Regions from separate parts of the Ferdinandcohnia sp. QZ13 genome, predicted to be linked through region 1. Evidence: riboswitches for the same ligand, from Rfam matches in the RefSeq annotation. Region 1 holds a riboswitch; each other region holds the start of a gene.
The links. Region 1 has a riboswitch for cyclic di-GMP ahead of RGU12_RS00185 (EAL domain-containing protein). Riboswitches for the same ligand answer to the same signal wherever they lie in the genome.
Positions count from the first base shown of each region.

Region 1 (10,560 bases):
AATGCTTATGAAGAAACACGGTTTAAATGAACGAAAGTATGGCATATTAAGGAAAAGAACCATTTGGAAGGGAGAATTTTAGTGGATTATCTATCTCGTGAACAAATTATGAATGAACTACAGCAATCGTTTCAACCATATATACAAAAGTATGGAATTGAAAATATCGGAATTTTTGAAGAAGAAGGACAAGATGATCGTTACTATCTTGGATATACAACTCGAAAAGATGGAAAAACTCATCATATTCATCTGCCTTTTCAAAAAAATAATGATGGCGGGTTAGCCCCAATTGATAGTAAGTGGACAGTAGAATCAGACAATCCCCAGGAAAAAGATCTAAAAGAATTTGAAGATCTAGATCATGTATTCCGCGAAATATACTAAAAATTATTTAGATTACATTTGTGAAAGGCATAGAAAAAAAGACAAACCAGATTAACCAAAAAAAGAAGCTGTTTTGAATTTTAGGAGGTTACTATGGAAAAGGGTCAATATGATGATGATACCAATTTAAAAAGAAAAGAAAATGAAACATTAGAAATAAGTTTAACAGGATATGGGTTAGAATCTGTTCGGAAAGAAAATGAAGAAGAATACAAACTGGAACAAAAGAAATAGCCATTAAACATCGGCAAGACGAGAACTGATTCTTAATGGGAAAACAAAAACTACATTAAAAGCCAATATTTAAAAAAACAACCCTTAAACGAATAAGAGTTGTTTTTTTATTTTAAGTTTTTTTGAAACGAAATAACTAAAAAAAGGCTTTTAAATGCGGTCATCTTCCCATGCTCTATCATAATCTCTTACAATTTGACTTTCTGTTGAAGTATCTTCTTCTAGCTGAATCTGTTTGAACTCAACAAACTCTTGGTTTGCCTTAATTCCTTTTGCTGTGTTTATTTTTATGTACTTCATTTAGGCTCCTCCTTCCGTCTATTCCTTACCTTTCTCATTTAGATATAGTGTTTTAATACCTATTTCTTGATTAGGCAAATCAAAATGGGGAGCGGGATTTGATGAGTAGGTTTTGGTAAGGTATTTATTATTCTTTTGTCGTTTATTTTTCATTTGGTCCTCCTAGAATGATTGAATGATGTTTTTAATGATTCAATTTTACAATGTGAGTTTAAAGCTATTTTTATTCCCATGACGAAGATCATTTTATTGAAAATGTCATGTTCAAAAAAGATTATCTAAAATTACCTTACTTTTTTTCTTTTCGTAAAAAATATCTTAATCAATAAAGGGTTTTTAACTAATTTCTATCGTTTAGGAAAAGATATGAATGCTGATTACAGGAGGTGTGTTCATGAACAGTGATGTGTATCGGGATAAAATTGTTGTTTTGGATGAAAATGGGGTTGAAAAAGAGTTTTCGATTGAAGCCTTATTTGATATGAAGGACAAAACATATGCATTGTTACGCTCTGAACAGGATCAAAACTACACATTTGTCATGCAAGTGGAGAATACAGAGGATGGTCAGTTTTTAACAGGAATTAACGATTCCTCCGAACGTGAAATGGTACTAGATGCGTATGAAATAGCTGTTGATGCTAATCCAGCGGAGTAAGATATCATGATGGAAAAAAAGATTGTTGACGTTATCGATCCTCAAATGAGGAAACAAATAAAGGAAGAAATTGCAGGTTTGACCTTTACCAAAAATTTTCGATCTCCTTCTGCAGAGGAATGGTATGTTTTTTTGCCGAGCTATCAAGATCCGATTACCGGAGGTGCGGCTGGAAAGGTGATTATTCATTATAACCTATTTGATACAAAGGAAATATTCATAAATACAACCATCATATTTGATGACCCTGCTTTACATCATTCGTCACTTCATCACCTTGTTTATGCGATTGCTGATGAGCTTGTAAACCGATTGGTTGGATATGCGGATACTCTTCTTTCTGTTCATTCGGGTGAGAATTCGTATAATGCAGAATATAAGAACTGAGGAGTTCATATGGTTGATAAAATGATACAAGCGATACAACAACATTCTATTCCAATTAGAAATCCTAAGGAGGACCTAGAACAACTTGTTATTTCTATTAAAAATGAGAAATACATTTTGTTGGGGGAATCCTCACATGGAACGTCTGAATTCTATAAAAATCGCAAAGAACTTACTAAAAAATTAATTGTTGAAAAAGATTTTACCTTTATCGCTGTGGAAGGTGATTGGCCTGCATGCCAAGAGGTGAATCGTTATATTAAAGGGTATTCATCTAAATACAACAATGCCCGTGATGTCCTTATGCAATTTAAACGTTGGCCAACGTGGATGTGGGCAAATGAAGAAATCATTGACCTGATCGAATGGTTAAAAGAATATAATCAAGGAAAACCGAGTGAAAAAATGGTTGGCTTTTATGGGATTGATATCTATAGTTTATGGGAATCCATGGATGAAATTATAAAGTATTTGGAAAAACGCAACTCACCAGATCTCGAGGTCGCGAGACAAGCGTTTGCTTGTTTTGAACCCTTTAATCGTGAAGCAGAAAAGTATGCATTGTCGTCTGCGTTTTATTCCGAAGGCTGTCATGAAGAAGTCACAAAACTCCTAACGGGGATAAGTGTTAACAAACATATATACCATGATTCAGAGGAAAGTAGTTTAAACGTAGAGGTAAACGCACTTATCGCTGCTAATGCTGAAAACTACTATACAACAATGATAACGAATGATAATGAATCATGGAATATCAGAGACCGCCACATGGTTGAGGTCATCCATAAAATAGATTCCTTTTATAACCATCAATCCAAAGGAATCATCTGGGAGCACAACACACATGTTGGGGATGCACGTGCTACAGATATGGCGAATGAAGGAATTGTAAATGTCGGACAACTCTTGAGGGAGCAAGCAGGTTCTGAAAATGTGTATATTGTAGGTTTCGGTACACATCATGGTACGGTTATCGCAGCTAGTGAGTGGGGTGAAAACTTTGAAAAAATGAAGACACCTCCCGCAACTACAGGAAGTTGGGAAGATCTACTATATAAAGCGGGGAATTATGATAAACTCCTACTTTTTACTGATAAAAACAGACATTTATTTGCTAACTCAATTGGCCATCGTGCGATTGGCGTTATCTATCACCCACAATATGAACATTATGGAAACTATGTTCCGTCTGTCATTTCTGAACGTTATGATGCATTTATATTTGTAAATCACACAAATGCTTTAACTCCACTTGAAGTAAGGGGTGTGTTGATTTAACTTTTTCAACGCGATATCAATACTGATGGGATGATTGAAAAAAGGTATACAATTTAGATGGAATACAATCAAATTCGATCAAAGTAAGCTAAAGTTACCGAAAATTCTTCCATGCCTGACACCTAGTATTGTTGGAAGCCTTAAATACTAGGGGCAGGCTCTTATTCGGCTCATCTTACCCACTGACCTGCCCCTAAACACTTTCACAAATCATCAAAAAACTGTGATAAGAGCACAGATACTGGGAATTATTTTGGGTATTCTTAAAAAGGGGAGAGCGTAATTTTGCATTTAATTGGTATTTTGTAAAAAGCTGTTGAATATAAAATCTTTTTCTACTATTATAAGTTAGTACTAAAGTAATACATATAGTTAATAAGCATTACATCGATAAAAGCAAACTTATCAAAAGATAGGGACGCAAAGCCACGAGCCTAACGCAATCATGCTATGGTAGTCGGGTTACCGAAATGATGGAGAGAAAAGGAAACTCCCGTTTTTCGGTGAAGTTTCTTTTTTTATTTACTGGCAATTTAATTAAATCTAAATGTATAGAACAGCTTCGCGCTGAGTAAAGACTGAAACTAATGAAAATAGATATAACATACATCACTAGATTTTCCTGGGGGAGGAAAAGAATGAAATTATTAGATCGACTCCGAAAAAAACACCATGAGGTTGATTTAAAGAGAAAAAAGGGTATTGATGCTTATTTTGAGAGTCTTTCAAGTAGTAATATGGAAACATTTGTAGAGGACATCGCAACCACATTTAATAATAGTGAAAAGCTCGATTATTATCGGTTAATATCGAACCACTTAGGTTTGGCCTTATTTACTATTGATCTTAAAAACAAAGAAATAATCTATGTTTCTAGAAAAATTGAAGAAATTTTGGAAATTTCCAAAGAGAAATTAACAATCGAGTATTGGAAATCACTTTGGTATAAAGGGGGCACTATCGATTTTTCAGCAATTTATGCGAGATTAACCAATGAAGGTAAAAATTCACATACTTATCGGATTATAACCCCAAGTGGTGCTGTTAAATGGATAAATGAAACCACAGTTGCCGTTAAAGATGAGATGGGGAATATCGGAAAAATTGTTGGAGTAATAGAAGATTGCACCAATGCTTTACATCTAGAACAGAAAATAAATTTTATCACCACTCACGACGAACTGACGAATCTTCCAAACTTTTTAAACGGAAGTGAACATATACAAGAGGTCATCGAAAGCTATAAAACTACAAGAGAAAGATTTGCTTTGTTTTGTGTGAATTTAGACGGGTTTAGCCGCATTAATAATACATTAGGATTTAAAATAGCGGACGAAGCGTTTAAGCAATTATCCATTAAACTTGAAAAATACCTAAATAAAGGAGTTTTCCTTTTCCGTTCTCAAGGAGATGAATGGTACGCTGTTGTAGAATGCTCCATGAAGAATGAAGAGTATATGAGTCATGCGAAAGAGATTATTGATATTATTCAAGCTCCACTCCAAATTCAGGATTATTCAATTCGAATCACGGCTAGCATTGGAATTAGTGTTTATCCGGATGACGGAGAAAATAAGGTTGAACTTATAAAAAATGCAAACACTGCATTAAAACGGGCAAAAAAGCATGGTGTAGCAAACTATCAATTATATGCTGCAAATATGAATATTGAATCCTTTAAAACCTTTCAATTAGAGACAGATTTACAGAGTGCCATTAAGAATGGTGAATTGTATATCGAATACCAGCCAAAAGTGGATGTGAAGTCGCAAAAAGCAACAAGTGCAGAGGCACTAATCCGTTGGAAACACCCACTATGGGGAGAAGTTTCACCATTGGAATTTATCACGATTGCAGAAGAAAGTAATTTTCACCGTGAAATCTCAGAGTTTGTCATCGATACGGTATGTAGGCAAGTGGGCCAATGGGAAGAACAAGGTATTCAATTTAACACGGTTTCATTTAATTTATCAGCTAAGGACTTTTTAAAAAGCTCCTTAATTAGTATATTAGAAACGACAATTAATAGGTATCAGATCAATCCAAAGCATCTGGAAATTGAGCTCACGGAAGGTACCTTGTTACAAGAAACAAGTGTTGTTCAGGATCAAATTGAGCAAATAAAAGCGATGGGCATTTCACTATCGTTGGATGATTTCGGGACGGGATATTCGTCCATCCATTATTTGAAGAAACTTCCTTCTGATATCATAAAAATCGATCGTTCCTTTATTCAACACATTCATAAAAATGTAGAGGATAAAATAATCGTAAAATCGATTATTGAGCTTACAAAAGGATTAAATAAAACGGTCGTAGCAGAAGGGGTAGAAAATGAGGAACAATTTAGTATCCTGCAATCATTGGGATGTGACTTAATCCAGGGGTACTATTACAGCAAATCGGTTTCTTCGAAAAGGATGACTGAACTTTTTAAAATGGATCAGATAGAGCCTGCGAGCAGTAAGTCCGGGGCTCCAATGAATCGTCGTAAATATTATCGAGTCAGTTTTCCTTTCTTTCCGTTACATACCGAAATGACAATCGTATCCTTTAACGGAAAGGCTGTTACCCTTGGAACAACGGATGTGATGGTTTTAGACATTGGATTGGGTGGGTTACGGTTTGTAAGCCATTTAAAACTTAAGCCACATACCGATATTTTGTATAACTTTAGGACCACCCTTTTAGATAAAGAAATGATTTTTAACGGAACGATCGTTCGGTATAATGAGAAAGAACAAGACATATTTGAATATGGTGTAGAGTTTCAAATGGAAGAATCTGATCGAGATGAATTTGCATCAATTTTAAATAAAGTCTCATTACAAATGAAGCAAAATCCACTGTTTAATGATGGGGATTTTATTGACGAAAATCCGAGTAGCTATCTTTCAAAAATACAAAGGCGCTAACCATGTTGAATTTGCGAAAATGAACAAACGATACCAACAAAATGGAGATGACGAATGCAGGAACTACAAAATCAATTTTTACATCGAGTCATAATGGAAGGTATTAAAGAACCATTGTTTATTCTAAAAGTCGGGGATGATACAGAGTTCTATTATGAATGCCTGAATCATATAGCCATGGAGAAAACAGGTTTAAATGAAGAAATAATTGGAAAATCCATCTCTGAAGTTTATCCGAAAGAAAGAGCGGATTTCCTTAATGAACAATATAGACTAGCCGTTTCAAAGACGGAAAGTATAAAATATACAGATTCATATAACTCGTTACTTGGGGAGAAGTATTATTCCGAAACGACCGTAACTCCACTACTAGATAGGGTTACTAATCAATGTACCCATGTTATTGCACATGTTCATGATATAACAGAGAAGAAGTGGGGAGAATTCGAACTACGGGAATATTGGAAAAAGGTAAATGAGAGCAATCAGAAGTACAGTTCCCTTTATAAGAATAATTCGGATGCGATTATCACATTTAATATCGATGGTGACATCATAGAAGGCAATAATAAGGTTGAAGCCCTAACCGGTTATAGCATGGATGAGATTGCATTTTCTGATTTATCTGCTTTATTCGATCGGAAAAATGTTGAGTTATTGCAAGCGAACTTTAAGAAAGCTATAGAAGGTGAGCTATTAGATTTTTCATTAATCATGAACAAGAAAACGGGAGAGCAAATCGAGCTTGTTGTGAAATTCACCCCGATTATTGTAAATAACCAAGTCGTTGGGATTTTTTCCATGATGAAGGATATCACAAACCTCATCCACATCACACGAAAATATATGGATACAAAACAACGTCTTAAGATTATTACCGAAAAATCACAAGACTTGATCACAATTCTGGATCCACACGGATTCATCGTTGATGCTTCACCGTCTCATAAACATATATTAGGCTATGAGCAAGAGGAATTAATAGGTAAACATTTTACTTATAATATTCATTCTGAAGATAAATCTCTTTTAGAGGAAACGATTTTACATGCGATTCATATGGACAAGTCTGGAAGAATTCATATCAGAAAAAAGCATGCGGTTAACGGGTGGATGTGGTTTGATATGAAGGCAACTCCTGTTTTTAATGAAGATAATGAATTCATTTATACAGTTTGTGTATCTAGTGATATTCAATCACAAATGGATTATGAATCAGAACTGAAGCATCTTGCATTCCATGATTCGATGACGAATTTGCCAAATCGAAGGTATTTAAAAGATTTCTTAAGAAAATCAGTAGATGATTTCGTAAATAACAAGATAAATGGACTTGTCGTTGGAATGATGGATCTTGATTATTTTAAAACAATAAATGATGAAATGGGACATGATGCTGGAGATGCTGTCATCATTGAATTTGGGAATAGAATCAGAAAAAATCTGAGGAATATCGATTTTATTGCACGTCTGGGTGGCGATGAATTTGTCATTGTCTTACCTGATACCCATGAAGACGAAATAGGGAATATACTTGAAAATATTCAGAAGGCTATACATGAACCTTGGTCCATCGGTGATAAGACGTTCTATTTAACAACAAGCATTGGGATTGGAATCGTATCTAAAGATGAAATCTCCATTTCCTCCATATTAAAAACGGCTGACATTGCTCTATATGAAGCAAAAGAAGCGGGGAGAGACACCTATAAAATAAAAACGATGGGGACATAGGTACAGGGTACTATCCCTGAACGAAAAAACCTAAACGCAAATTTGTGTTTAGGTTTTTTGTTGGAATGATTAAGGATTTGTCGACCAAAGTCCTGCGTGTTTTAACACAACACGTGGATGAAGCTTTAGTTGAGCAACCATTAATTCTGCTAAATCTTCTGGTTGCATCACTTTTTCTGGATTGCCGTCTGTTAAATTTAGCTCAACCGCCATATCGGTAGCAACCGTACTTGGTGTTAACGTTGTGACCCGAATATTTTTCTTGCGCACTTCAAGCATTAAGGACTCACTTAGTCCGATAACAGCAGCCTTTGAAGCCGAGTATGCACTTGTAACGGGTGCACCTTTTTGCCCAGCTGTTGATGAAATATTAATAATGTCCCCAGTGTTGCGTTCTAACATTTCTGGTAAAACTGCACGGGTTGTGTAGTACACACCTTTTACATTGACATCGATGATATTGGTCCATTCTTCAGGGGTTAAGTCCATGAAGCTACCGAATTTTGAAATGCCGGCATTGTTTACTAAAATATCGATTGCACCAAGTTCTCCACGAATGGATTCAACCGCTTGTGTAATCGAATCTAAATCCGCTACATTTGCTGCAGCGAATGCTACCTTCACATCATATTGTTTAAGGTCTTCTGCTACTTTTTGTACGTTTTCAAGCGTACGACCCACAAGACCTACGTGAATACCTTCTTGTGCAAAAGCGATTGCTGTTGCTCGTCCAATTCCACGGCCTGCTCCTGTAATTAATGCCACTTTTCCTGCGATGGTTTGCATGTTTTTCGCTCCTTTAGATGAGATAGTTTTATTTTAGACGAAACAACGTGTATTAAACTAGACCAATTAATATTTAAGTAAGGTCAGTAGGACCAATTGTTCTAGTGTATGATTAATACCGTTTTTTTCAAAAAATGTTTTCGCCAAAAATAATTATGATTTGTCTTCTTTAAGACTACCTTCATTCTACATATGGTTTTAAAAAATGTGAAGAATGCGCTATTGTGTGCGGAGGTACCCAAAAAAATATTTAATAAAGATGGGGAGCCTTATTTCGTCTGACCCATTACTTGGAGATAGATAGCATCAATAAAAAAATATGAAACTATTATAGAGTATAATCGTAAATGAATAGAGGTGAAAAAATGATTGAACTAATGTTACTATTTGTTTTGTTGTTACTAACAGCACTTGCTCGTTATATAGTGTTTGATGCATTTGAACCACTAATGTTTGCAATGATTTTTCTACTTCCTGTCGCATCACTTGTTATTTTTTTGATAAGTAAACGACTCGCAGATAATGAGCGTTCTTTTCAACCTAAAGATATTGACGAATGGTCATTTTATAATGCACAAAAGTCATTATTGATTAAAAAACCACTTTTTAAAGGGAAAGAGAAAAGAGGGTATGTAAAACGTTATTTTCCACACAAATGGGAATATGCTTTAAGTGATATTTTTGGTTTTAGCTGGTACTTATGTTTAGAAAATTCAAATTGAACATGAAATTTATACTGTACATTGGTTTCGTGATAAATGGTTCTCCCAGCAAGATCAGTGGAAGATATATAAAAACGGAGAACAAATTGGTAAAGCGAGTACACAAATTAATTTTAAAAATACTACTAAATTAAAAGAAGCCATTCAGTTTAGTTTTCATGACAAAACGTATATATCTTCTGCAACGACGATCACATCAAACATAACATTAACCCTTGATGAAGAGATAATCGGTATAATGAAGCGAAACCATATTTTTAGTAATGTGCATGTAATCGACGTACAAGGAAATCAACCAGAAAGTATCGTCGCATTACTTATTCATTCATATTTTTTCAAAAATAAATGAAAAAAACGAAAACGGAAGGCATAACAAACCTACAAAAAGTATTACTTAGTTTATCTACATACCTAATGTTTTACTTTGAGCAAATTCGTCATGATTACTTTTCGATGCTTTTACAAGAATAATCCTTGTTATTTGCAACTATGTCTATCGGAGATAATTAATGGAATCTAGGAAAGAAAACATGAATAAGCCCCATAGAATGGGGCTAATAGATATCTATAAAATACATACAATGAAAGAGATACGAGGATTTTTACTTCAGTTCTTTCGGAAACTTCCTAACCAAATTTAGACTACCTTTGAAGTAGTGCCATTATTATAGGAAAATACTAAAGAAATATATTATTATATCGTTAATGGCAAACTTTTAAAAAGGCAAGGAAACAGCTACAAGGCGGAGACGCAAGGCAGTCGGGTTACCCACGTATTTTTATGCTTCAGATGAAATATTTCTTCAGGCATTACAAACAAGATGATCATTGATCGTTTTGGAGTCTGAAAAATCTTGTATACTCAAAGCATCCAATAATAAGAAGGCGCTCTAAATTTTGATTTTCCTACTTCAAAATTCCGTGTAAGACCATCTCCATTGCTTCATCTAACACTTCCTTAGGGACTTCTTCGCCTTCCCAATAAATCCATCTCATCCCGATAAACTGACCGATGCCCATTAGATTATAAGCCAACGCTTCGTGATTTAGTGACTTAAATTCACCAGTTTTATCAGCTTCTTTTAAAACTCTAATATAACCAGATGCTAATTTCTCATAGTACCAGCGATATAAATCCTTATCAACAATAACTGCCTGG
Region 1 is NZ_JAVIVW010000001.1:31,029-41,588, forward strand. Features, by position in the region: gene RGU12_RS00150 (DUF5634 family protein) at 82-387, shown strand; gene RGU12_RS00155 (hypothetical protein) at 481-621, shown strand; gene RGU12_RS00160 (hypothetical protein) at 772-921, opposite strand; gene RGU12_RS00165 (hypothetical protein) at 940-1,074, opposite strand; gene RGU12_RS00170 (DUF1292 domain-containing protein) at 1,316-1,579, shown strand; gene RGU12_RS00175 (hypothetical protein) at 1,589-1,966, shown strand; gene RGU12_RS00180 (erythromycin esterase family protein) at 1,976-3,244, shown strand; cyclic di-GMP riboswitch class I at 3,630-3,714, shown strand; gene RGU12_RS00185 (EAL domain-containing protein) at 3,883-6,159, shown strand; gene RGU12_RS00190 (diguanylate cyclase domain-containing protein) at 6,214-7,893, shown strand; gene RGU12_RS00195 (3-ketoacyl-ACP reductase) at 7,963-8,679, opposite strand; gene RGU12_RS00200 (hypothetical protein) at 9,045-9,401, shown strand; gene RGU12_RS00205 (TetR/AcrR family transcriptional regulator) at 10,308-10,560, opposite strand, start outside.

Region 2 (10,560 bases), on a different contig from region 1:
ATTTTGAATTTGATCAGTCGTGGCAAGGTGACTTTTTGCAAAGAATTGACGATGACGGTCCTTGGGCGAACTGGGAGTTATACAAGCTTGCATATGAAGTAGAAAAACACCAGTCGATACCTGAATTCGAGGGTCTTCAGGCTCCTAAGCATTTACCACAGTTAACACCACTTCCCCATCAACTTGAGGTTGCGAAGCAAGTGGTTGAAAAAATGAATGGAAAAGCAATTTTAGCCGATGAGGTAGGGCTTGGAAAAACAATTGAGGCAGGCCTGATTTTAAAAGAATATATGATTCGCGGACTTGTGAAAAAGGTTTTGATTCTTGTTCCAGCCTCCCTTGTATCCCAATGGGCTTCGGAATTAAATCAAAAATTTTATATTCCTGCGGTCCAGCAGAAAAAGAGCTATATGTGGGAGCAATATGATGTCATTGTTTCATCCATAGATACTGCTAAAAGAAGTCCCCATCGGGAAATTGTGTATGAGCAGGATTACGATTTGATCATCATTGACGAGGCTCATAAGCTAAAAAACAATAAAACGAAAAACTATGAATTTGTTCAAAATCTAAAAAAGAAGTTTTGTTTACTATTAACAGCTACCCCTATTCAAAACCGAATTGATGAGATTTTTAACCTTGTGTCGTTACTTAAGCCCGGACATTTAGGTAATCAGGAAAATTTTGAAGAATCATTTGGGAAAAAGAGCCGCTCGATCGATGATCATGAGCATTTGAAAGAATTGGTCAATAAAGTGATGATTCGAAATCGCCGTGATGATACGGGAATTGAATGGACAAAACGGAAGGTTGAAACAGTTCCGATCGAGTTCTCAGAGACTGAACAGGAGTTATATGATGCGATTTCTGCCTATCGTTCTAGCTTATCAGGTTTTGCGTCCAGTATGTTCTCCATTCTAACTTTGCAAAGAGAGGCTTGCAGTAGTCGCGAGGCCGTCTATTTTACATTGAAAAAGATGCTTGAGAAGAAGAATGAGGATGGCAGTGCTGCGGTACCTGAGGATATGGTGATGGGACTTATGAAAAAGGTCGAACAGGTCACGCAAAATTCAAAGGCCGAGAAAGCAGTGGAATTAATTAAACAAATAGATGATAAAGTCATCATTTTTACCGAATATCGTGCAACGCAAATGTACTTGCAATGGTTCCTGCAGCAAAATGGAATATCATCGGTTCCATTTAGAGGTGGATTCAAGCGTGGGAAAAAGGATTGGATGAGAGAATTGTTTAAAGGAAAGTTCCAGGTTTTGATTGCAACTGAGGCTGGTGGCGAAGGGATTAACCTGCAATTCTGTAACCATATTATCAACTATGACCTTCCTTGGAATCCGATGAGACTTGAACAGCGCATTGGACGTATTCATCGTCTTGGTCAGGAAAAGGATGTTCATATTTATAATTTCGCAACGAAGAACACGGTTGAAGAGCATATTTTAAAGCTATTATATGAAAAAATTAATTTGTTTGAACGTGTCATTGGTCAACTAGATGATATTTTAACGAGGCTGGATCTTGGTAATATTGAAGATCATATACAAGATATCATGCTTCGATCTCGGAGTGAGGGTGAAATGAGAATTAAAATGGAAAATTTAACTTCGATTATTAGTTTTGAAGAACAAAATGAGGGTGAGCAGCGTGCAGCAACAGGAAATCGTTAATTTTCTTGAGAATTATTTTGTTTCAAATCATTGTGAAATTCTTGAAAGACATCCTGGGTATATGACCGTGCAATTGACAATTGATTTGGATAAACAACTCATGAACCGCCCCTTTTATTGGACATATGTTGAAAAAACAGGTGGAGAACCGAATCCGATGAAGCTAACATTGATTACAGATCGTGACCAAACGCCCGACAGTGTAAAAGGTGACTTTATCCATTTCGGTGCTCCTCGCTTGCACCAAATTTTTGAATCTACAAAAAAGCTAGCAAGCTATATTCGATTGTATCAACAAAAGCCTCCGGGTACTCAAGGAAATACTCCCCTTTTCCCTTGGCTAGGGTTGAATGTAAAGGTTTCCTATAAAAGTGACCGTAAACGTGACGTGTTAATGTCACTGGGCTTACAGCTAATCAACGGAATCATTGTTGAGGATTTTCAGGAAAAACTTGAAAAACTACCACTCACACCAAAAATTCCTGATTTAACGTATACAATGTCACCGTTAGTTAAACCTCAAAGTGGTGTCAATCGTCTTCAGCAATATGTGAGAGGCTATGTGGAATCACAGGATCATGCATGGGCAGATGAAGCGAGACAACGCTGGGACGAGGATTTAGCTCTGTTAGATGCCTTTTATGAGGGAATTGACGAAAAACCAGAGAGCTATGAAATTGAAAAAGAAGCACTTAAGGACCAATACGAACCGAAAGTTCTTGTCGAAATTATCAATGGCGGATTGTTTTATCTTTGTCAAAATGCGATCTGAAATAGGCCTATCCCCATTTTTGGGGGTAGGTTACATTTTTTTAAGGTGATTTCTAAAAAATCGTTCGACAAATACCTTGCATTTCATTGGAAAAATTACAAAAAATCGTTTTAGAATATCGTTATACATTAACCATACCTTTTAACTAGTTAACAAATCATAGGCCCTTCTCCCTGTTCTTCGAGTTTGTTCTACATAAACAGGAGTATTTAACCACTATTCGATAGTTTACACGTTTAATTATCAGTCTTTTATAAATATTTTGATATCGACAGTTTTTTACAGAAAAAGTAATTTCTGTGTTTTATACTTCTTAATGTAATACAAAGGTTCTATACATATATGGACTATCGTGTTAGGTCAGTCAGCTAAGGTTTGAACAGACAAAGGCAAACCTATTGAAAAATAGGGACGCAAAGTCACAGATCTAAGGTTGTAGATTACAATTATGATGGCTGGACTGCCTGGAATACTAATGTATTTTGGGAGGAAATCAAATGTTAAATGAAGTACAATTCAAAAATGAGCAATTGGATCAGGAATGGATCGACCTTATATTAGAAGCAGTGGAGATGGGAATGAGCATCCAGGATATTCAAGCTTTCCTCCAAAGTAAAACAGCATAACAGACCTAATAATTCATACAGGAACTTCAACAAAATAGAAACAATTGGATGCCAAAGAACTCGGTTAATATACCGGGTTCTTTATACTATTTACATTTTTTATGTTCTTATTATAAAACATATTCTTCGTTATATGTTATAATAAAAATAGGAAGGAAGGTGAAAAGTAATGATTGGACAACGTATTAAAACATATCGTCTACAAAAACAATTATCACTATCTGAACTAGCAGATCGTGCAGGAGTTGCCAAATCATACTTGAGCTCAATCGAACGGAATCTCCAATCAAATCCTTCTATCCAGTTTCTTGAAAAAATATCTACAGTACTAGGCGTAACAGTAAACGAATTACTCCACGAACAATCAGAGCCTGAAAGGGTAGAACTTGATTCAGAATGGACAAGGCTTGTACGAGAGGCAATGAAATCAGGAGTTTCCAAAGAGGAATTTCGATCATTCTTAGAATTCAACAAATGGAAAATGAACAATAAATAGAAAATGCTTCGGCGACATCGTTGCCTGAAGCATTTTTTATTTTATATGTATGTTTCGAAAGCGGTATGGGATTCAGATAGATGGGTAGTTGTGTATTTCTTATGTAGAGTCGTATGAAAAACATCACCAGCATCACGTGCACGAAGGCTTGAAAGATCGGCTTGACATATCGGGCAGTCCCATTCACCATACTTACTGCTACAAAAGGAAGGCTGGCTACATTTTGGGCATGTTTTCGTATACATTGGGTTTCCTCCATTTAAGATATTTGAATAATCCAATAGCCATGGAGGGAAATAACATAGACGTAGAAAGCAGTAGCTACATAGGATAAAGTATGAATTATTTTACTCACTGGAAAACGAATTATGAAAATAAGTACAATTAAAAATATGGAAAGCATTGCTTTTACAAAAAGAAATAAAAATGGATGGATTTCGTATAATGAAAACATTATCGGGTTTGCTTCAGAAATATGGCCCCAAAGTATTCCAAAATGGGTAATACATGCGTCTAATAGATTTAAGTTTGCTAGGAGTATGAGGATAAATTTCATTAAGAACCTCACTAAATTAATATGAATCCATGATGAGAATCTTTTAAAAAATACACAGCGTTGTCAATGGAGAGAAATAGTCAGCTCCTATTTCTAATTAAAACATTTCTTAATAAAGAACATCATTGCAAATACAATCACCTTATCAATCTATATAGATTAGCGAACGGTTTTTAAGCGTTTTCTTTTTAAAATTAAAAATAAAATACTGCCGCTTAAGACTAAAGCAATTCCTACAATTAAAACGTTAAAGGTATTGGTTCCCGTCTTGGGAAGTTTTGGCCCGTCAACAGGAAGTGCCCCACCTAATGTACCTTCTGCATAGAATTTAAGTTCAACCTCAGTTGTTAAACCTTGATATTCATTACCTAAATGGGACGGAAATTCTACCGTAAAAGTTAATTCTTCTTGTTTTCCACTCGCAATTGATCTAGGATCGATTGTATTAAATTCACTTAATTTCCCTTTAAAAAGCTCTCCACTTTTATCAGATATAGTAAGATATAACTCTTCATATAATTCTTTTGACCCTGACTTGCGCTTCGCCGACGTTAGATATTTAAAATCCTCAGAACCACTATTTTTTATTGTTAAAGTTCTAGTAGCCCAGTCGCCAGGCTTAAAATTTTCAATATCAAACAATACTTTTTCTGGAGTTGTCATGATGTCTATTTCCTTACTATTCTTCGTTGGAGACGCAGAGACTTGATTTATTTGAGAAAAAAACAAAAGTGTACATACTGACATAAAATATAGTATTCTAAGAAAACCCTTTCCCCTCTTCATTTTATGCTCCCTTCCTTCCCTAGAAGGGGATCAATATTAATAAATATTGATCCTTAATTAGTTTTAGTTTCTTCAACAGCATTTTTCGACTTGCTATTTAAATCAATTTTTGAGATTGTTCTCCAAAGTGTGAAAATAGAATATAGGAATATTAAAATCCCAGGTACGATCATTAATAAAACAGTTCCTTTTTTTGAGTCTGCAAAATCTGCAAAGTAACCGAGATATGGTATGGTAAATCCACGATATTCCGCGACCACATTTTGAGCTAATACTGGATTGATATCCTCTGTATTATTATTATCTCCTTTGGTTCTATACATCAGCTGATTATCATTTTTAATAACTTCAGTAATTCTGTGGGTGATAAGTTTTTCATCTTCTTCCATAAATGTGATAACATCGCCCTCTTTGAAACGAGTCATATCTCCACCTGTTTTTACTGCGATAATAGAACCTGTTTTTATACCTGGCTCCATCGAACCTGATAAAACTGTTTTCAATTGATATCCAAAAACAGAAGGCTCCCCTCCAGAGAGTTTAGATGTAACAACTAATGACGCAACGCATATTAATAAAACTACCAATAAACCTGTAACTAAATGATTTAACCATTTAAGAATCTTCTTTTTCATTGTCCATCCTTCTCCTTATTTCCTTCAACATTTATCGTTTCATTAGGAAGTGAGTTATTTACATTTACTGCATCTTGAGTTTGGTTATCGCTATTACTTCCAGCTGATGCAGGGGTTTCTTCACTTTTATTTGTAGTAGTTTGTTCATTATTTTCTGGTGTCTGATTTGCAGCTTTATCTGACCCTGTTTCTTCTATTGGTTTTGTTTCCGGCGTTTCAACATTCTCATTTTCTACTGATTCCTTAGGCGTCTCTTCTTTAGGTGAGTCACTTTGTTCGTTTACCGATTGATTATGTTGACATTTTACTTTTACTTTTACACTCCAAACATCCTCAACAGATTTATTTGTTTGATATGCATAAAACGTGTAAAAGCCCTCTTCAGACTCTTGATTTGTAACAAAGCTAAGTAGTGTTTGTTCTCCACTTGCTAAAGGAGGTATTACATCCTGTCCTTCGGGAATATCTATTTTCGTTCCTTGAATTTTCGGGTTACCCCCCTTATCTTTTCCGCCATTCTCATCCTTATCAATATAGTAAATTTCAAATTTACTTGGTGTTTTCATATCGCTATCACTAATATTCTTTATCGTTACTTTCATTTTTGCTGGACATGCTTTTAAATTTATATTGCCTTTATCAATAAATGCTAATTTACTATTATCCGCCCATGTACCTGCTGTGAGTGTTACATTTGCTTTTTTACTAGAAGTGAAGTGGGCAGCAGTACTTGATGTCACATATTTAATTGAGAAAATCATTAAATAAAATACTAATGCTATTTTAAGAACGGCAAAAAATCGATTTTTTCTTTGTTTTATCCCTCTTAACAATCTACTATTCTCATTCATATTTATGTTCCGCCCTTCTTCATAACAATATTTATACATATTTATGAAAACAAAGTTGATCATATGTTTTCATAAATATGTATAAAGTGGAAGGAGGGATCCCTCCTTCCATTAAGTTACCTTAATTCTCCCTCTTTTTGACTTGCTTCAAAACTTAATTCAAAGTCTATTGAATCCCCTTGGAAGATATTTTGATCTTGACCATTATCATTGAATTTAAAATCAACTCGTAATGTTTGTCTATGATCAGTTTGGTATGGCCTTCCACTTTCAGGTTTTAAGTCCTCAGCCACAACTAAATTTTCAATTTGAGAAAGTGGTACCCAATCAGCTACAACTTCCCTTGATCCAAGTTTCATAATGTGAACAAAAATATGATCAGCAAAATCTTCACCGTTATTATTACCATTTGCATCAGATATTTCATAATCTACATTTAGTTTTACATCATTAATATCTAAACTTCCTTCGTTATATATACGGATTTGGTGGACTTTCCAGTCACCTGGCTTCATATTGTCAATACTCAAATCAACTTCTTCTCTATCATCTACACCCTTTAACCCAATATCTAACGTTCCAGCAGCAAATGTATTATTCGTTACTTCAGTATCATTAAAATATGCGAATGTTCCTCCACCTATTAAACTTAAACCTAGAACAGCTGTTGCAGCAGATAATCCTAATTTTTTCTTAATACTCATTTTCAATCTCCTTTTCCTTTATTTGTTTTGTATAAAGAACATTTTTTATATGATATAACTGTTTTGACTTAACTTAGTATGTAAGCAAGGAAGGAGATAGAATCCCCTTCCCCTGTTCATTTGTGAACTATTATCTTAATTCACCTTCAGTTTGGTGAGCAGTAAATGTCCACTTCAGCTCTAAAGCGTCACCTTGGAATTCGTTTTGATCTGCATTATTGTCAACAAACTCGAATGCAACATACATTTGGTCACTAGTTCCTGCTTTTAACCCGTCACCTTCACCGTTTAGACCAAATAACCATGTAATCCAGTGTTGGACATTTTCAACTGCATCCGGAGTCATATTTTGAAGGTCGTATAATGTTGTTTCAGAGATTACATCATTATAGTCACCGATAACCCAACCATCACCCGTTTTGTCAGCATTCTCTAAGAAAAGCACTTTAATGTGTTTACCAAAATCATCAACATTATCACCTTTTGCATCAACAACATTATAAGCAGTAGCTAAATCAATTGTTGAAATATCAAGAGAGCCATTGTTCTCTAATTGGAATTCACGAACCATGATGTCCCCAGGTTTTAAATTATCAACATCAATAACAACAGATGGGTTAACTGCTAGATCTAATGTACCTGCTGCAAACGTATTGTTTGTTACTTCTGTGTCACTAAAGTATGCAAATGTTCCTCCCCCGATTAATGCCAATCCTAGTGCTGCTGATGCTACCCCTAAACCTAATTTCTTTTTCAAACTCATTTTTGTTTCCTCCTCTTTTTCCCTTAAATAATTTTTTATTGAATCCTTATGTATTGATAAGGAGATCAACCAAGATATGTACTTCATAAAGTTCTTTCTTGTTCTTTCTAACGAACTTACAATGTGAGTATAGCCCATAAGTCTTATATTTGAAAAATCCCAAAATCAGCCATTTTTTCTTAATAAAGAACTATTATCGTTCTTTATCTCGAATTACCTCTTGTTTTCTTACTATTTTATTATTTTATTAAGAACGAAAAGTTCCTTATAATGAACATGCGGGCATTCAATATATGAAGGAGAAGGAAGATGATTGGATCCAGGATTAAGGAATTACGAAAGCAAAAAAGACTCACCATTACAGAGCTTGCAAAGCGTGCTGGAGTTTCAAAGTCTTATTTAAGTTATATTGAACGAGATGTACAAAAAAATCCTTCTCTTCAATTCTTAACTAAGATTTCAAAACCACTTGATACAAGTATCGAATATTTATTAGGAGAGGAAAAAACTGACACAATTACAAACGAAATACTTGATAAGGAGTGGACAAAGCTTTTAATGAAAGCAATTGATGATGGATTAAGCAAAGAGGATTTCCGTGAAATTCAGAACTTCATTAAATTTAGAAACTGGAAAAATGATCACATAAAAAACGAAGGAGGGAATAATATTGATAACGTGACAAAACAATAAATGATTTAGATTAAAAGTGAACAACTATGGAAATAGTGATGATGTAATTCATTGCTCTTGAATCCTATTAAGATCAACTTACTATTATTTAGTGAAAGGAGAGAGTGAAACCTATGAAAAGAAGAATTCTGATAACTGGTTTAATAGGTGTAATATGTTTAGGATTCACCCAATTATTACCGGTTTTAGCAAGTGAAGATATTGGCAATAGCATAAAAAAAGAAAGCGTAGTTTCAACGTCTAATGAAAGTCCAAAGGGAACGGAACCGAAAAACAAAGAAAAACGAATTACTGAAGAAACAACTAATCCAAAACCTTCCAGTGATTTTCGTCGTCCGGTAAGAGATAGTGAACAATTACAAAATCAAGCCAAGGATTTGGGTATTGATACCAAAGGGAAAACACAGGAGAAAATAGAAACTGAAATACGTTCTACAATACTTCAGCATAAAGCAAAAGAAATTGGGATTGAAGTAGAAGGTAAATCAGAAGAAGCGATTATATCAGAATTAAAAGAAAAATATAATGAAAAACCTGAAATAACTGAGCCTTCCTCCAATAAATACGAGGAACTTAGAATGAAACCGGAATCTAGAAGAAATAACATTATTGATACTGCAAAACAACATGGTATTGAAACTGAAGGTAAAGAGTTTGATGCAATTGTTGAAGAACTAAAAACAGTTTTACTAAAAGACAAAGGCGAATAAAGTTTAAAAAACCTTGAAAGAATTAATCCTTTCAAGGTTTTTTAATTAATCCCTCTTCTCCACTGCCGACAATACCAATCCCCGCTCATTTTCCTCAGCCTTATACGTCACATTGTTCAATGTTGCGGTTCCATTAATTTTCTTATCTTTGTCTCGAAGGAGACCTAATTTATATGTGACTTTTCCGATGTCCTGATCTTTGACCGCCTCTTCTGTATTTGTTACTGCAACCAATAAGAAGAAAGCAGCGATTGTGTCCTCATATTTGTCCAAAGTTGTGTTGAGGTTCTCAGCTTCTCGGTCTTTTTTCACGATCGATAATCGAATGACCTCGTTGGTTGTTTCATTTACAATTCCTTCGAGAATCATTCCATCATTAACATCGTGTTTAAACTCTCCATTTCTCACATTTATTTGGTCAATTTTATCGGAATCCTTCATTTCTGCTTGAGCTTCATTCCAATTTTTTATGAGATCGTCTGTTGTAAACCCTAATGAGCCAAGGTTAATTATTTTATCTTCCACTTGTTGAATTTTTGTTTCAGCTTCGTCTTTTTTTTCTTTAGCTTTGTCATCACCCTTACAGCTAACAAGTAAGGCTACACTTAATAGGATAATCACCATAAAAAATAGTTGTTTCCGCATGATCTTTCCTCCCATATACAACATTCCACATAATGATAATATGTGCGTTTGGTGGACATATCATACAGCAAAAAGCGACCCGGAATGGATCGCTTTCTCAATTATAATCTTCTTTTTTGCTAATCATCGCTTTAACGACAAATACCTCATCGCTATCTTTAATGGTATTCTTTATCACTTCATCTTCTAGTCCAATTCCAACACCATTTCCATCATACCTTGCGATTAATGCTAAAGTAATCGGTTTTTCAGCTTCTATTTTTATTTTATCGCCGACCCATGTTTGTGCCATTCCTATATTCCCTCTATCTAGTTCGACCGGTGATGACTCAAATGTTGATAACGTGGTTCCATCAGCAACGGAGTAAGTCCAACGTGTATAGGTAGTTGAATCATCTATTTTGAAGTCCAGTTTTGAAGCAGCTAATGTCATTTTTTCACTAGTACCGGTTGAACCATTTAAGAGATCTTCTTGTTTTTCGCCATTCTTATAATGTTCAATCCAAAGATGAATCATTTTTATTTCTTCGTTTTTTATATCAAGGTCGTACATTAACAATGTATCAAAACCGAATGAACTAATAATTTGTGAATTTCTTTCATTTTGTTTGACTGGTGAAAGCACACCATCTTTTGGATTT
Region 2 is NZ_JAVIVW010000015.1:347,176-357,735, forward strand. Features, by position in the region: gene RGU12_RS15425 (DEAD/DEAH box helicase) at 1-1,682, shown strand, start outside; gene RGU12_RS15430 (YqhG family protein) at 1,660-2,454, shown strand; cyclic di-GMP riboswitch class I at 2,833-2,922, shown strand; gene RGU12_RS15435 (anti-repressor SinI family protein) at 2,952-3,080, shown strand; gene RGU12_RS15440 (helix-turn-helix domain-containing protein) at 3,250-3,576, shown strand; gene RGU12_RS15445 (hypothetical protein) at 3,618-3,821, opposite strand; gene RGU12_RS23775 (DUF5658 family protein) at 3,836-4,132, opposite strand; gene RGU12_RS15450 (TasA family protein) at 4,292-4,918, opposite strand; gene sipW (signal peptidase I SipW) at 4,972-5,553, opposite strand; gene tapA (amyloid fiber anchoring/assembly protein TapA) at 5,550-6,404, opposite strand; gene RGU12_RS15465 (TasA family protein) at 6,521-7,108, opposite strand; gene RGU12_RS15470 (TasA family protein) at 7,239-7,871, opposite strand; gene RGU12_RS15475 (helix-turn-helix domain-containing protein) at 8,181-8,564, shown strand; gene RGU12_RS15480 (hypothetical protein) at 8,678-9,274, shown strand; gene RGU12_RS15485 (hypothetical protein) at 9,320-9,919, opposite strand; gene RGU12_RS15490 (YgaN family protein) at 10,017-10,560, opposite strand, start outside.
Region 2: it holds a riboswitch for cyclic di-GMP, as region 1 does, so the genes downstream of both, RGU12_RS15435 (anti-repressor SinI family protein) here and RGU12_RS00185 (EAL domain-containing protein) in region 1, are expected to answer to the same signal.

Region 3 (10,560 bases), on a different contig from region 1:
ACTGGAATTGAATAACGCTTAGCGGTGAAGGGAAAAAACAATGGGGAAAACAAAACTAGCCTGGGTCGTTGGGGCAATCTTATGTATTGTCATAGCGATCATTGGATTCACATATGTAAAGAAGGATGTAGTTGCAAGTGTAAATGGCGTAGAAATTGAGCGCGATGAACTGCACACATCATTAGAAAAATTTTATGGTTCACAGGTTTTAGAAACATTGATCACAAATAAAATCATTGAACTAGAAGCAGAGAAAGAAAACATAACGGTCTCTGATAAAGAGCTGGATGAGGAGTTACAGGCATTAATTGACTCCTATGGAGGAGAGGAAACCTTTACGAGTGCCATTGAAGCGAGTGGAGTAACCCGTAAAGAAGTCGAAGACGATATCAAACAGTTTATCCAAACGAAAAAACTACTTGAACCAAGAATTGAGATTACGGATGACGAGGTAAAAACGTATTTTGAAGAAAACAAGGATTCCTTTGTTCAGCCTGAACAAGTTCAAGCAAGTCATATCTTAGTTGATGATGAAGCCACTGCAAGTGAAGTTGCTACAAAGCTTGCAGATGGTGCAGATTTTGCTGAATTAGCGAAAGAGTATTCAAAGGATACTGCTAATGCAGAGGCTGGTGGAGAGCTTGGCTATTTCGGAAAAGGTGAAATGGTTGCTGAATTTGAAAATGCTGCATTCTCGATGGGAATCGATGAAATTAGTGCCCCTGTAAAAACAGAATACGGATACCATATCATCAAAGTGACCGATAAAAAAGAAGCGAAAGAAGCTACCTATGAAGAAAGCAAAGACTCCATTTACAAAGTCCTGTTTGATCAAAAAATCTCAGAAGAATACAGTGCTTGGTTGACTGAAAAAACAGAGGAATACAAGATCGAACGAAATCTATCATAATATGTTTTAAGACCCAAACCTAAATATGGTTTGGGTCTTTTAATGTTTAATTGGTTCTTTAAGGAAATACTTCCGACAAATTTTTCTATTGGCGACAACATTTCCCGGGAAACGACAGCATGCATTTGTTACTGACAGTATTTTAATAAAGAGCAAATTAATCAAATTTCACTAAATGGTTAATTGTGGTATTATTTCCACAAATAACAAATATTGATAATAGGGGTGAAATATGAAATTTATCATTGTTTGTCTTTTTATCCTATTTATTGTGAGTGGGATCGTAAAAAACAAAGATAAGAATTATGCCAACAAGTAGGTGTGTCACTGATGCTTCTGGGGACTTTAAAAGCATTAGCCTTATACAACGTCGACAGTTTTTTAGGTGACGATCCTGTTCCATACTTAGATATTTTTTTCATTAATCCAGAACGAATGGACCTTTATGGGAATCTATCAATTGGAGTAGCACTATTTGGGCTTATCATATATCTGTTTTCAGAGATTAAAAGATAGGAGGATTTGTCATGGGCTATATCGAAGAGCTAAGAAAAGTTGTTGGCAACCGACCGCTTAATTTAGTTGGTACGGCAGTTGGAGTAATTAATGAAAAAGGTGAAATCTTGCTTCAGCAACGAAAAGACGGTGTTTGGGGTGTTCCTGGAGGATTTTTAGAATTAGGGGAATCCACAGAAGATGCGGGTAGGAGAGAAGTACTAGAAGAAACAGGGCTGCAAATCGGAAAAATGGAACTAGTAGGCGTGTTTTCCGGAAAAGGCCACTTTGTCAAACTACCAAATGGAGATGAGTTTTATCCCATTACCATCGCTTATATCACAAGAGAGATTGTTGGAGGACAGCTTGACGTGAATCGTGAAGAAGGGCTTGATGTACAGTTCTTTAGTCTCTATTCACTTCCAGAAAACATTAATCCGCTTATTTCCAATTTACTACATACTTACCGGCAAACTAGAAAAGTATAAAAAGCACTTGACAATCTTCAAAAAAATAAATTTACCAATGTTTTTTTAGTCCAATAGTATGATATGATAGTGGTATGTCATCAAAAGGCCTTTCATTCTTAGTGCGATTAAGAATGAAAAGGGGAATTTTGATTTGAAGAAAAGAACATGGACGTATGAAGAAATAGAGTTTCTCAAGGACAATGTAGGTCGAATGAAAATCTCTACGATTGCGAGTCACCTACATAGAACGGAGACGGCCGTTGAATTAAAGATTAAGAGATTAGGGATTTCCAATACAAAGTCTTTCACCGGTCAGTTAACGATGCATGAATTGGCAACTCTATTAAAAATTGATCCAAAGTCTGTAAAGCTTTGGATTGACAACCATGGATTAAAGTACACAAAAAAGGCAACACGAAATACACGGAAATTTTACTTTATTAAACCTGAAGATTTTTGGGATTGGGCAAAGATCAATAAAGACCGAATTGACTTCTCCAAAATTGAAAAAAATGCAATCGTACCTGAACCTAGCTGGGTTGAAGGGGAACGTTCCAAGCAGAAGAGGGTCAATTACCGGTCATGGACTACTGTTGAAATTCATTCCATGATTGAGCTTGTCGCAATGGGTAAACCATTTTCAGACATTGGAAAAAAATTAAACCGTAGCCCAATTAGCATTCAACGTAAATATCAGCGTATGCGTAACGCCATTAGATAAGCAGAATACCAAACTATACAAAAGGCAAAATTGTTGAAAAACAATGACGCAAAGCCACGGGCCTAAGGAGAACTCTCTATGGCGGCCGGGTTGCTATAGAATGGAAGGGTACCTTTATTTGATGACGAAAAAGTGGGAGAGACTAGTTGGTAACTAGCCTCTCCCGTTTTCTTTTTGCTAGCTTATTGATCTAGTGACTTACTATCTAACTCTTTAACGCCATTCATAATTTGTACTGCAAAACCGACACAAGTAAGAATAATACTTAAAGTAAGAAAATATGCTACAAACATGTAACCTTCACCTCATTACAGTATTTTTTCTATTTCTACTTTTAGTATAGTGTGAACCTGTGTAGTAGGCTGTGATGTGTATCACAGAATAGCCTCTTTTTTTGATATTCCTCGTGAAAATTGGAATCAATTCACGTTGTAGTTCTTTTTTTAATGTGATATATTTTTTTAGATAGAAATTGTGATAACGGAAGGATAATTTGCATGAGCTATATAGATGAAGTTCAAAAACGAAGAACATTTGCCATCATCTCACACCCGGACGCTGGGAAAACGACGATGACTGAAAAATTGCTTTTGTTTGGTAACGTGATTCGTGAAGCGGGAACAGTTAAAGGAAAAAAATCAGGAAAATTCGCTGCATCGGACTGGATGGAAATCGAAAAGCAACGTGGAATCTCGGTTACATCAAGTGTGATGAGTTTTCCTTATGAAGACTTTTACGTCAATATTTTGGATACACCAGGACACGAGGATTTCAGTGAGGACACGTATCGGACATTAACGGCTGTTGACAGTGTTGTGATGATCATTGACTCCACAAAGGGTGTTGAGCCACAAACGATTAAGCTTTTCAAAGTTTGTCGAATGAGAGGAATTCCGATTTTTACATTCATTAATAAGCTTGACCGTGAAGGTAAGGATCCACTTGATCTTTTAGCGGAAATTGAAGAGGTGCTTGGGATTGAGTCCTATCCAATGAACTGGCCAGTTGGTATGGGCAAACGATTTTTAGGGATTGTCGACCGTTATAACAATCGGTTCGTTCATTTTACTGGGAACGAAGATGAAAAAATCATTCCTTTAGAGGAGCTAGAGGACGGCAAGCATCCAGCCATTACAGATACACCGGTTTATGACAGTACACAAGATGAGTTACTCCTATTAGATGAAGCTGGAAACAATTTTGATGTGGAGCGTGTCGCTAACGGAGAGCTTACTCCTGTATTTTTTGGTAGTGCACTCGCAAACTTTGGTGTGGAAACATTTTTTAATACATTTTTACGATTCGCATCAGCACCGAAGCCTCGTAAAACAAATCTTGGCCTAGTTCCACCAGAGGACGAAACGTTCTCGGGGTATATTTTTAAAATCCAGGCAAACATGAATACGAAGCACAGGGATCGAATTGCGTTCCTACGTGTCTGCTCTGGAAAGTTTGAACGAGGCATGAGCGTTAACATTACTCGTACCGGTAAATCCATCAAATTGAATCAGACCCAACAATTTATGGCGGCAAGCCGTGAAACAGTTGATGAGGCATATCCTGGGGATATTATTGGTATTTATGACCCGAACGTATATCAAATCGGTGATACATTAATTGCTGGTAAAGAAGATATGCATTATCAAGAGTTACCTGTGTTCCCACCGGAAATGTATCGTAAGGTTCGCGTGAAGAACGTGATGAAGGCGAAGCAATTTAGAAAAGGAATTGAGCAACTCGTACAAGAAGGTGCGATTCAATTATTCAGACAGGAAACAAATGATGATTTCATTCTAGGTGCGGTTGGTCAGCTTCAATATGATGTGTTTGAATATCGATTAGAAGCAGAGTACAATGTTTCAGTTGAATTTAGTTCCCTCGGGAACCGGATTCCAAGATGGATTGCTAACAAGAATGTAGATACACGTCTATTCGATTCAAGAAGTTTACTTGTTCGTGACCGAAATGAACGCTATGTCGTTTTATTTGAAAATGACTTTACGTATCGTTATTTCCAGGATAAAAACAAGGACATCGAACTCATTGACTTATATGAAAGTAACGACTATAAAGGTGTTTAAATTAAATCGCCCAGAAACTTTTCTGGGCGTTTAGTTTATGAAAGGATTAGCTATGAGCAGAAATTTGTTTCGAAAAATCTTCAATCAGGACCAACCGAATATAAAAGTTATTACAATGCTGCTACTTGTTGTTAGCATTGTTTCCATTCTCTTGGCGATTGGAATTGGACCTGTTTCTGTTAATCCACATTTAGTTACCAAGATTCTTCTTGCAAAACTTCCTTTTCTCACGATTGAATCTAGCTGGACACAGGTTGAGTACAATATCGTCTGGGGATTGCGTTTGCCAAGGGTTTTATTAGGAATGATTGTCGGTGCCTCACTAGCGATAACAGGAGTTGTTATGCAGGCATTGGTTCGTAACCATTTGGCAGATCCTTTTATACTTGGGGTCTCATCCGGTGCGTCTGCAACGGCAACATTAGGGATGCTATTTGGTGCCTTTTCAATTTTTGGGACATACTCACTATCAATCAGCGCGTTTATTGGTGCTGCTGTGACGATTATAGTAGTTTATTTACTCTCAAGAGTGAACGGTCGAATTAATGTCACTCATCTTTTACTATCGGGTGTAGCAATTGCCCTCATGACTGATGCTTTGACAAGATTTATTACGCTAAGTGCTCCAAATGCTTTGGGATTACATAATGCTACTTTTTGGATGTCGGGTAGTTTAGCTGGGGCGAAATGGGGCTATTTAACGCTACCACTGATTGTGGCTGTTATTTGTATGGTGGTTTTGATGAGCCAATACCGAGCTCTAAACGCCTTACTTTTTGGAGATGATACAGCTGGAACATTAGGCTTTAATGTGGCAGGATTGCATAAAATGCTAATTCTCGTCGCCTCCCTTTTAGCTGGGGTAACAATTGCAGTGAGTGGTTCAATCGGGTTTATTGGGTTAATGGTTCCACATATTGCAAGGTTGCTCGTTGGATCCGACCATAAGCGCGTCCTTCCTATAAGTGCTTTGCTGGGAGGAATTTTTGTGATTTGGACCGATGTTGCTGCCCGCATGGTGATTGCCCCGGAGGAATTACCAATTGGAATTTTAACCGCATTAGTCGGAGGACCCTTTTTTATTTGGTTATTAAAATCAAAGAAGCAATGAGGTGATGAATTGAAGCTACAGGTAGAGAATTTATATTTTTCATTGGATGAGAAACAAATTATTGAAGATATGAATCTACATGTCTCAGAAGGCGAGTTTGTTGGAATCATAGGACCCAACGGAAGCGGAAAATCAACCCTTTTAAAAAATATCTACCGTGCATTAAAACCGGATTCCGGGGTTGTATTTTTGGACGGGAAGAATATAAATAAAATGAATCCAAAGACGGCTGCGAAAAAGATGGGGGTAGTCGGGCAGGAAAATGAAGTTCCGTTTGATTTTAAAGTGGAAGAGATCGTTGCCATGGGCAGAAGCCCCTATAAAGGCTTTTTTGAAGGTGATAGTCTGCAAGATCGAGAGATTGTTGCAGAAGCGATTAAGCAAATTGGTATGTTCGAAATGAATAAGCGGAATTTTAGCGATCTGTCAGGCGGAGAAAGACAACGCGTTCTACTAGGACGGATGTTAGCACAGCAAACCGATTTGCTGCTTTTAGATGAGCCGACAAACCACCTCGATATCCAGCATCAGTTGCAAATTTTTGACTTAATTAAGGGGCTAGGGGTTACCGTTTTATCAGCCATCCATGATTTAAATCTCGCCGCTCTTTATTGTGACCGATTATATGCCGTCAAGGATGGACGAATGCTGTTGGCAGGTACAACCGAAGAGGTGTTAACTTCTGAAACAATTTACAAGATTTACGGTGTTCGGTCGGATGTAATGATTCATCCAGTTACTAATAAGGTGGCAATTACCTTTTTACCGCAAAGTTTACTAGAAGGAGAAAATAAATGAAAAAACTAGTATTTGTTTTAACAGGGATGCTCGTGTTGATGTTAGCAGGATGTGGCGGGCAAAAAGAGGACACGTCTGCAAAACAATCTGAGGACTCTCTCATTATTGATAATTATGGTAGAGAAGTAGAAATGACAGAAAAGCCTTCTAAGGTGTTAACATTGGGGCCGAATGCAACAGAATTATTCATTGCGTTGGGACTATCTGATTATGTTATTGGGAATAGCTTAGATAATCATAGCCGTGGCGCTCTGCCAGAATATGCGAAGGAATATGATAAAATCCCTGAGCTTACATATGGTTCTGCTACAAGAGAAGCTGTACTAACAAGTGGAGCGGATTTTATTTATGGAATCGACTGGGAATTCGGCAGTGAAGGTCTGGATGTCGACGAGCTTGATAGCTATGGTATCAAGGTGTATATGAACATGGCAACTACAATGGAAGAAATCTATCAAGAAATCCTTGATCTCGGTAAGATTTTTGAGATTGAAGAGCGAGCGGAAGCATTTGTTGCTGAGCAGAAGGAACGAATTGCTGAGGTGCAGGAGAAATTGGTCGGACAGGAACCAGTCGATGTACTCGTTTATGATAGTGGTGGAAATGGCGTCTTTACAGCGGGCGGGACAAACTTTGAAACATTATTGATTGAGCTTGCTGGGGGACGAAATGTTTTTGAAGATATTACGGATAAGCAATGGGCCACTGTCAGCTACGAGGAGGTACTTGCTAGAAAGCCTGATGTGATTTTGATACACGACTATGACGCACCATCGATTGAGCAAAAAATTAAAGATATCAAAAACGACCCTGCCCTTTCACAGTTAGAAAGTGTCAAAAACGAAAGCTTTGTTGTTATTTCATTAGAAAGCGTATTACCTGGAAATCGTATGGCATATGCGGTGGAAAGTTTAGCGAAAGGGTTTTATCCAGAGGTGTTTGAATAGCAAGGGTAAATTATGTGTTTTACTTTCGTTGTTTTGGTATATTAAATGTATGAAATTGTTGAAAGGACACGAATTTGATGCTATTGAAACTTTTGCTGGCGCTCATCCTTCCGGGTGTACTCGTCGTTTTCTTTACAAGGGTGACCTATAATTATTATGTGGGCTTCTTACTAGCGGTTGCTCTAATTGCTGCATCCATATATAAAGGATATGCAGATTCCATTTTTATCATCATTGCGGATATCATCTCGCTCGGAGCGGGATTTCTTTATGCAAGGAACATGGGGAAAAGGGCGAAAAAATAAAAGGGTATGTGAGGCCAGGGTTTTGTTAAGGACTCTTTGCTATATAAGATGAAGCGAAACCTCCTTCATCAAGCTTATGAAGGATTGAATGCCATTGATGTTGCTTCGGACGGTCCTTCATTAAGGAAATGAAGGACCGTTTTCCCTTAATGTTACTTCACAAAGTCCTTCACTTTTCCTCCATCTTCTCAAGCTCTGAAACGATCACCTTTTTAATTTCATCATCCCCTATTGCCCCATTATGAAAGGTGTTTGAATCCATCCAATAAAGCTGCCGAAAGCTAACCCCGTTATTTAGCTCGATTTCTAAAAAAATACGTTCCCCATCGAATTTATCGGTTACATGTAAACCATACGGATTATCCAGTTCAAGCTGATACCAAGCCTGGATAAATTGTTCCTTTGATTTGTATGAAAATGTATGTAGACGACTACCATCCTCGGTACTTTCAATGTAAATATTTTTTACCAACCCATCAAGTGGATAAAGCTCACCTGCTGTTTTTGCTTCCTTATTTTCATCAACAACATATACTTTATCCTCTGCTGCTACGATGAAAGAGGACGGGTACCCGTTTACCTCATAAATCGAAGTTCCTTTAGGCAGGTATGTGGCATCACCATTTTCCATCCTGTGATCACTGCATGCATGCTCATCCATCATGAAAGTCACCTTTCCTAGTTCTTCTCCCTTCTCAATTGAAATCGAGCCTTGTTCGTCATAAGAATCAGGAAAATCATGTTGATACTTTACATCGTTAATCATCAAAGCATCCAGCCATTCAACAATTTCTCCATTTGGACAACCTGATATTCTGACATTGTTATTGCATGAAACTAAAAAGCCCAATACGAAAACCAGAAGAAGGATTCTACACCCTTTTTTCATAAAACACCTCACCATGACATGTCTTTTTCCAAATTATAACATGTTTTATAACAGATATTTTAAATAAAAAATCGAATATCAGTTCGTATTTTTGTTTGTTTTAGGTTGGTTTGTGGTACAATGTTTCTATCTAGAAAAAGTCAGTGAAAAAACACATAAAACAGTTCAGAAAAAAGGATTGGAGGATTGCATGTGAAAGATCAATTTGAATTAGTATCTAAATATTCCCCACAAGGTGACCAACCAAAAGCAATTAAAGAGCTAGTGGAAGGGATCAAAGCGGGGAAAAAGTATCAGACTTTATTAGGTGCAACCGGAACAGGGAAAACATTTACGATCTCAAATGTAATCAAAGAAGTAAATCGACCAACCCTGATTATTGCCCATAATAAAACATTAGCTGGACAGCTTTATAGTGAGTTTAAAGAATTCTTTCCTAATAATGCTGTTGAATATTTTGTCAGCTATTATGATTACTTCCAGCCCGAGGCGTATGTTCCTTCATCTGATACATATATCGAAAAAGATTCAAGCGTGAATGATGAAATTGATAAACTGCGCCACTCTGCGACATCTTCGCTTTTTGAACGACGTGATGTCATCATCATTGCCAGTGTATCATGCATCTATGGTTTGGGTTCTCCAGAGGAGTATCGGGAACTTGTTGTGTCCCTACGTACTGGAATGGAAATCGAGCGTAATGAACTTTTGCATAAACTGGTGGATGTACAGTATGAACGAAATGATATTGACTTCCGTCGCGGGACCTTCCGTGTAAGAGGAGATGTAGTCGAAATATTCCCAGCCTCTCGTGATGAGCACTGTATTCGCGTGGAGTTTTTTGGTGATGAAATTGATCGGATTCGCGAGGTTGATGCTTTAACTGGTGAAATTCTAGGCGAACGTGAACATGTCGCCATTTTCCCAGCATCCCACTTCGTAACCCGTGAAGAAAAAATGCAAATCGCGATTAAAAATATTGAAGCGGAGCTTGAGGAACGGTTAGCAGACCTTCGTGAAGATGGTCAACTTCTTCAAGCACAACGACTTGAACAACGAACCAATTATGACTTAGAAATGATGCGTGAAATGGGCTTTTGCTCCGGAATCGAAAACTATTCACGTCATTTAACATTACGGCCACCTGGTTCAACACCATATACATTATTGGATTATTTTCCAGAAGATTTGCTAATTGTCGTAGATGAGTCGCATGTTACATTGCCTCAGATTCGAGGAATGTTCAATGGTGACCAAGCGAGAAAACAAGTATTGGTGGATCACGGATTCCGACTTCCATCGGCAATGGATAACCGTCCATTACGTTTTGAAGAATTCGAAAAGCATATCAACCAAATTATTAATGTCTCAGCAACACCTGGACCGTACGAAATTGAACACACCGATGAAATGGTGGAACAAATCATCCGTCCAACTGGATTGCTTGACCCTATTATTGATGTACGGCCAATTCAAGGTCAAATTGATGACCTATTAGGTGAAATCCAAGATCGCGTGAACAAAAATGAGCGTGTTCTTGTGACAACTTTAACGAAAAAAATGTCTGAGGATTTAACGGATTACTTAAAGGATATTGGAATCAAGGTAAACTATTTGCACTCAGAAATTAAAACGCTTGAGCGGATTGAAATTATCCGCGATCTGCGTATGGGGAAATATGATGTTCTTGTAGGAATTAACCTCCTTCGTGAAGGATTAGATATTCCAGAGGTTTCACTTGTTGCCATTCTTGATGCCGATAAGGAAGGGTTCCTCCGTTCAGAACGTTCGCTTATTCAGACCATTGGCCGTGCAGCTAGAAATGCAAACGGA
Region 3 is NZ_JAVIVW010000015.1:1,114,951-1,125,510, reverse strand. Features, by position in the region: gene RGU12_RS19335 (S1C family serine protease) at 1-15, shown strand, start outside; gene RGU12_RS19330 (foldase protein PrsA) at 41-910, shown strand; gene RGU12_RS19325 (hypothetical protein) at 1,241-1,426, shown strand; gene RGU12_RS19320 (NUDIX hydrolase) at 1,438-1,893, shown strand; gene RGU12_RS19315 (DNA-binding protein) at 2,027-2,596, shown strand; cyclic di-GMP riboswitch class I at 2,610-2,694, shown strand; gene RGU12_RS19310 (peptide chain release factor 3) at 3,094-4,677, shown strand; gene RGU12_RS19305 (FecCD family ABC transporter permease) at 4,730-5,788, shown strand; gene RGU12_RS19300 (ABC transporter ATP-binding protein) at 5,798-6,586, shown strand; gene RGU12_RS19295 (ABC transporter substrate-binding protein) at 6,583-7,533, shown strand; gene RGU12_RS19290 (DUF2198 family protein) at 7,611-7,838, shown strand; gene RGU12_RS19285 (hypothetical protein) at 8,008-8,727, opposite strand; gene uvrB (excinuclease ABC subunit UvrB) at 8,920-10,560, shown strand, end outside.
Region 3: it holds a riboswitch for cyclic di-GMP, as region 1 does, so the genes downstream of both, RGU12_RS19310 (peptide chain release factor 3) here and RGU12_RS00185 (EAL domain-containing protein) in region 1, are expected to answer to the same signal.